One region of the Pseudomonas urethralis genome, then DNA from elsewhere that is predicted to be linked to it. Evidence: predicted binding sites of a transcription regulator. Region 1 holds the regulator's gene; the other holds the start of a gene.

Region 1 (3,406 bases):
CGACCTGCACCTGCCACGCCCGCACCAACTGGTGACCCGCGCGGTCAATGTGCAGTTGCAGGACGAGCCCAGCGAAGAGGCGATGGCCGACATGTTCGCTGATCTCTACCACAACCCGCGGCGCGCGGGTTGAGGATGAAGCGTATGCAAAGTACCTACATTCCGGGGTTGGCAGTCTTGCCCCGCGTGTGGCTTGGGTCCAAGCGAGACAAGGTAAACAACGAACATGGGTAGCATGCATCCCGTACAGGTGATCGCCGTCACCGGTGGCAAAGGTGGCGTCGGCAAGACTAACGTTTCAGTGAACTTGTCCCTGGCGCTGGCTGAACTCGGCCGCCGGGTGATGTTGCTGGACGCCGACCTTGGCCTGGCCAATGTCGACGTATTGCTGGGCCTCACCCCGAAGCGCACCCTGGCCGATGTCATCGAAGGGCGCTGCGAGCTGCGCGACGTGCTGTTGCAGGGGCCTGGCGGTGTGCGCATCGTGCCGGCCGCCTCCGGCACGCAGAGCATGGTGCACCTGGCCCCGGCGCAGCATGCCGGGCTGATCCAGGCCTTCAGCGAGATCGGCGACAACCTCGATGTGCTGGTGATCGACACCGCTGCGGGTATCGGTGACTCGGTAGTCAGCTTCGTGCGCGCCGCCCAGGAAGTGCTGCTCGTGGTGTGCGACGAGCCGACCTCGATCACCGACGCCTACGCGCTGATCAAGCTGCTCAACCGCGACTACGGGATGAACCGTTTCCGCGTGCTGGCCAACATGGCGCAAAGCCCGCAGGAAGGGCGCAACCTGTTCGCCAAGCTGACCAAGGTCACCGACCGCTTCCTCGACGTCGCCCTGCAATACGTCGGTGCCGTGCCTTACGACGAAAGCGTGCGCAAGGCGGTGCAGAAGCAGCGCGCGGTGTACGAGGCCTTCCCACGCTCCAAGTGCGCCCTGGCGTTCAAGGCCATTGCGCAGAAGGTTGACAGCTGGCCGCTGCCTGCCAACCCGCGCGGCCACCTTGAGTTCTTCGTCGAGCGCCTGGTGCAACCCACCAGCGCAGGGCCCGTGCTATGAACGCGAGCGGCTTCAAGATGTACAGCAAGGCGTCGAAAGACGCCCAGTTCGAGCTGGTGGAGCGCTATGCACCGCTGGTCAAGCGCATTGCCTACCACTTGCTGGCGCGCCTGCCGGCCAATGTCCAGGTCGAAGACCTGATCCAGGCCGGCATGATCGGCCTGCTGGAAGTGGCCAACAAATACGACGCCAGCAAGGGCGCCAGCTTTGAAACCTACGCGGGTATCCGCATCCGCGGGGCGATGCTCGACGAGGTCCGCAAGGGCGATTGGGCACCGCGTTCGGTGCACCGTAATACGCGCATGGTCAGTGACGCGATGCGCGCCGTGGAAGCAAGAACTGGCCGCGACGCTAAAGATCATGAAGTTGCTGCCGAACTCCAATTGAGTCTCGATGATTACTACGGGATCTTGAACGATACCTTGGGCAGCCGCCTGTTCAGTTTCGACGACCTGTTGCAGGACGGCGAGCACGAAGGGCTGCACGAGGACGGCGCCAGTAGCCAGGTCGAGCCGTCACGCGATCTGGAAGACGAGCGCTTCCAGGCCGCCCTGACCGATGCGATCGCCAACCTGCCGGAGCGTGAGCGCCTGGTGCTGGCGCTGTACTACGACGAAGAGCTGAACCTCAAGGAAATCGGTGAGGTGCTGGGGGTCAGCGAATCGCGTGTCAGTCAGTTGCACAGCCAGTGTGCCGCGCGCCTGCGCAGCCGCCTGGGGGAATGGCGGGCGCGTTGAGCCGGGGGTCGTTGCAGTCGTTTTCCACGTTGTACCGAATTGAATGAATACGCGCGCTCGGGGCCGAGCGCGTTTGAGACTGCTTGGAGGTCTACTTGAACAAAGACATGAAAATCCTCATCGTTGACGACTTTTCGACGATGCGGCGGATCATCAAGAACCTGTTGCGTGACCTGGGCTTCACCAACACCGAAGAAGCCGACGACGGCACCACTGCGCTGCCGATGCTCGAAAGCGGCCACTACGACTTCCTGGTGACCGACTGGAACATGCCGGGCATGTCCGGTATCGACCTGCTGCGCAAGGTACGTGCGCACGAGCGCTTGAAGACCATGCCGGTGCTGATGGTGACCGCCGAAGCCAAGCGCGACCAGATCATCGAAGCGGCCCAGGCCGGCGTGAATGGTTATGTGGTCAAGCCGTTCACTGCCCAGGTGCTGAAAGAAAAGATCGAGAAGATCTTCGAGCGCGTCAACGGCTGAGTCACGTCAGGGGGGCGCCATGGAATCATCAAATACGTCATTGGGGGAGTTCGAGTCGACCCTCAAGAAGCACGCGCAAGAATTGGTCTCGAGCCTGGAGAAGGGCCACTTCGGCGATGCCGTGCAACTGATCCACCAGCTCAACCAGACCCGAGACCGTGGCCTGTACCAGGAGGTCGGCAAGCTCACCCGTGAGCTGCACAGCGCGATCGTCAGCTTCCAGATCGACCCGCGCATGCCGCAGGCCGAGGAAGTCTCGCAGATCACCGATGCCACCGAGCGCCTGTCCTATGTGGTCAAGCTCACCGAGGGTGCGGCCAACCGCACCATGGACCTGGTGGAGGAGAGCACCCCGGTGCTCAACGAGCTGGCAGCCGAGGCACAAGGCCTGAGCGTCGACTGGCAGCGCTTCATGCGCCGTGAAGTCGCAGCGCCGGAGTTTCGCGAACTGGTCAAGCGTGTCGACAGTTTCCTGACGCACAGCGCCGAGGGCAACCGCAAGGTCGCCGGCCACCTCAACGACATACTGCTGGCCCAGGACTACCAAGACCTGACCGGCCAGGTGATCAAGCGCGTCACTGCGCTGGTGACCGAAGTGGAAAGCAATCTGCTCAAGCTCGTGCTGATGGCCAGTCAGGTCGACCGTTTTGCCGGTATCGAACATGACCACCAGCAGCTGCGCGCTGAAAAAGATCAAGAAAAACATCCGACTCGGGGTGAAGGTCCGCAGATTCATGCCGATAAGCGTGAAGACGTTGTGTCCGGTCAGGACGACGTCGACGATCTGCTGTCCAGCCTGGGTTTTTAAGGAGCACGTTTAATGAGCTTCGGCGCCGATGAAGAAATCCTTCAGGATTTCCTGGTAGAAGCCGGCGAAATTCTTGAGCAACTGTCCGAGCAACTGGTCGAGCTGGAAAGCCGGCCCGACGATGCCGACCTGCTCAATGCGATCTTTCGCGGTTTCCACACTGTAAAAGGGGGCGCCGGCTTCCTTCAGCTGAATGAGCTGGTGGAGTGCTGCCACATCGCCGAGAACGTGTTCGACATCCTGCGCAAAGGTGAGCGCCGGGTCGACGCGGAACTGATGGACGTGGTGCTCGAAGCACTGGACACGGTCAACAGCATGT
Region 2 (3,406 bases), on a different contig from region 1:
CCGACCACGCGGTCACCGGCACGCGCTTCGTCATCGGCGCCGGTCGCGGCGTGAGAAGCCTGCTCGGCGTTGCGCGCCACTTCCTGAACGGTAGCGGCCATTTCATGCATGGCGGTGGCCACCTGGTCGGTTTCGACCTTCTGGCTGTTGGCACCGGCGCTGGTCTGTTCGGTCACCGCCGACAGCTCTTCGGCGGCGCTGGCGATCTGGGTGACGCCGTCACGGATGCCGCTGATCAGCTCGCGCAGGGTAGTGCCCATGCGTGCGATGCCTTGTTGCAGCACGCCGATTTCGTCGCGGCGGGTGACGCGCAGGTCGTGGGTCAGGTCGCCACCGGCGATGCGTTCCACCGCTTGCAGGGTATCGCGCAGCGGGCGGGTGATCTGGCGGGTGATGACCACGGCGGCAATCACGCCAGCCAGCAGGGCCAGCAGCGTGGCGATAGTCTGCAGGCTGCGGGCCTGGGTGCTTTCTGCGTCGCGACGCTCCAGCTGGATGTTGTACAGCGCGTCGCTGCGCTTGACGATATCGGCGCCTTGCACCGTCATCTCGGCGCGGGCAACGGTGATGTCGGCAACCGCATCGCGGAACTGGCGCACGGCATCGCGGTAGGCCTGCACCGATTGCTCGAACTGCTGGACACGGGCGGCTTCAGCTGGCAACTGGCGCTTGAGGTTGTCGATATCGGCCAGCGCACCTTCCAGCTGGCGCAGGGCGGTCTGCTCGTTGGCGGCACTGTTGTCGGCAATGTAACCGCGCACGTCGATACGCACCTGCAGCAGTTGCTGGCGCGCCTTGCTGATCAGTTGGTACTGGGCCAGGCGCACACTGTCGGGCTCGGGGCGGGACATGACGTCCTGGCTGAGGACTTCCATGGCCTCATCGGCCCTGGCCGCCGACACGTTCATTGCATCACGGGCGGCCAGCGAACTCTTGTAGCCGGCGCGCATCTTGTTCAGCGATACCTTGTACTCGCTGATGGTCTGCCCCAGCTCCTTGAGCAGCACGACGTTGGCCGGGCTGGTGAAGGTGGTGACCAGGTATTGCTGCTGCTTGCTGAAGGCGTCGAGCTTGGCCTGGGTGTTGGCAGCGGCGGCGTCATCGCCATTGGCGATCATGTACTGCAGACGCGCGATGCGCAGGTCGGTCAGATCCTTGTTGAGCTGACCGATGTCACCCATCCAGTTGCTGCGGTCAATCAGGCTGCCCAGGCTGGTCCAGCCGGTCAGGGCCAGCAGGCCGGTTAGAACCAGCACCAGGCCGAAGCCCAGGCCGAGTTTGAGGTTGACGCTGATATTGGCGAACCAGCTGTTCATGCACGCTCTCCAGAAAATTCATTCGCTCACTGATCATCGATCGCAGGGCGTTGTTGTTCTGGGGGCCCGCTGATTCGTGCAGGTGTTATCGGCAGGTCGAAGGTAAAGCTGAATCGCTTTTGCAGTTGATTTGTAACTAAGCGAAAACTCGCGGGAGCGGGCACGCCCGCGAAGGGCCGCAAAGCGGCCCGAAGGTCTCAAAGGCTGCGCGCACCGAAGGTATCGCAGCTGTTCACGTTGCCTTGGGCAAACCCGGCCTTGAACCAGCGCACCCGCTGCGCCGAGGTGCCATGGGTGAAGGAGTCGGGCACCACGCGCCCCTGACCTTGCTGTTGCAGCCGGTCATCACCAATGGCATTGGCGGCATTCAGCGCCTCTTCAACATCACCCGGCTCCAGCCAGTTCAACCGCTTCTGCGCCTGATACGCCCAAACGCCGGCCAGGCAGTCGGCCTGCAGTTCCTGGCGCACCAGCAGGCCATTGTCGCCTTCCAGGCGCTGGCCACTGCGCCGCGCGGCATCGACCTTGGCCGACACACCGAGCAGGGTCTGCACGTGGTGGCCGATCTCGTGGGCGATCACGTAGGCCTGGGCGAAGTCGCCGGCCGCAGCGAAGCGGGTTTCCATTTCGCGGAAGAACGACATGTCCAGGTAGACCCGCTGATCCGCCGGGCAGTAGAACGGCCCGACCGCCGCAGACGCAAAACCGCAGGCCGAATTGACCTGGCCGCTGAACAACACCAGCTTGGGATCACGGTACTGCTTGCCCGCTTGGGCGAACAGGGCCTTCCAGGTGTCTTCCGTATCGCCCAGGACCGAGGCGACGAACTGCGCCTGTTCGTCGTTGGCCGGCGGTGCCTTGCCGCCAGCGCCACTGGGGGCTGCCTGCTGTTGCTGTTGTTCCATCTGCCCGGCGAGCTGGCCAAGAATCTGCAGCGGGTCCTGGCCGGTCAGCCAGCCGATGCCGACAATCAGCAGCACAGCGCCAAGCCCCAGCCCCTTGCCGCCGCCAAAGCGCATGCCGCCGCCGCCACCTTCGCCGCGAGCATCGACCACATTGTCGCTGCGCCGGCCTTTTCGCCATTCCATGAGGAACTCTCCAGAGCGTGAAACATGAGGTTAAAGATTAGATCACCACAGCCAAAGCCACTAATACATAACCTTTTGGTTATGTAATTGACCGGTGATTTCATTATCCATCCCTCGCTACCTGCCTGAAACTGCAAGTCCGCCTGCCGTGTACAGGCGTTTTCATAATTCCAAGAGAGGAATCCGGCATGCCTGCCCAGGACAACAGCCGCTTCGTGATCCGTGATCGCAACTGGCATCCCAAGGCCCTGACGCCCGACTACAAGACTTCCGTTGCCCGCTCGCCGCGCCAGGCACTGGTCAGCATCCCACAGTCGATCAGCGAAACCACCGGCCCGGACTTTTCCCACCTGGGCTTCGGTGCCCACGACCATGACCTGCTGCTGAACTTCAACAACGGTGGCCTGCCGATCGGCGAGCGCATCATCGTTGCCGGCCGCGTCGTCGACCAGTACGGCAAGCCTGTGCCGAACACCCTGGTGGAGATGTGGCAAGCCAATGCCGGCGGCCGCTATCGCCACAAGAACGACCGTTACCTGGCGCCGCTGGACCCTAACTTCGGTGGCGTCGGCCGTTGCCTGACCGACCGCGACGGCTACTACAGCTTCCGCACCATCAAGCCGGGCCCGTACCCTTGGCGCAACGGGCCGAATGACTGGCGCCCGGCGCACATCCATTTCGGCATCAGCGGCCCGTCGATCGCCACCAAGCTGATCACCCAGCTGTATTTCGAAGGTGATCCGCTGATCCCGATGTGCCCGATCGTCAAGTCGATCGCCAACCCTGAAGCCGTCCAGCAGTTGATTGCCAAGCTCGACATGAGCAACGCCAACCCGATGGACTGCCTGGCGTACCGCTTCGATATCGTGCTGCGTGGCCAGCGCAAGACCCACTTCGAAAACTGCTGAGGACCCCGCCATGCCAATCGAACTGCTGCCGGAAACCCCATCGCAGACTGCCGGCCCCTACGTGCACATCGGCCTGGCCCTGGAAGCGGCCGGC

What was found. Region 1 encodes FliA, which starts transcription of late flagellar genes. Its sites were predicted from a motif close to CTAAAGTTTNNNNNNNNNNNGCCGNTAA; they were not measured.
Region 2: the regulator FliA is predicted to act here: its motif matches at 1,402-1,429, upstream of L6D64_RS05610 (methyl-accepting chemotaxis protein).

The regions. Positions count from the first base shown of each region.
Region 1 is NZ_BQIJ01000001.1:245,559-248,964, reverse strand. It holds gene flhF (flagellar biosynthesis GTPase FlhF) at 1-133, shown strand, start outside; gene fleN (flagellar synthesis regulator FleN) at 227-1,060, shown strand; gene fliA (RNA polymerase sigma factor FliA) at 1,057-1,797, shown strand; gene L6D64_RS01100 (chemotaxis response regulator CheY) at 1,905-2,279, shown strand; gene L6D64_RS01095 (protein phosphatase CheZ) at 2,299-3,087, shown strand; gene L6D64_RS01090 (chemotaxis protein CheA) at 3,100-3,406, shown strand, end outside.
Region 2 is NZ_BQIJ01000003.1:27,358-30,763, forward strand. It holds gene L6D64_RS05610 (methyl-accepting chemotaxis protein) at 1-1,316, opposite strand, end outside; gene ypfJ (KPN_02809 family neutral zinc metallopeptidase) at 1,514-2,404, opposite strand; gene pcaH (protocatechuate 3,4-dioxygenase subunit beta) at 2,593-3,312, shown strand; gene pcaG (protocatechuate 3,4-dioxygenase subunit alpha) at 3,323-3,406, shown strand, end outside.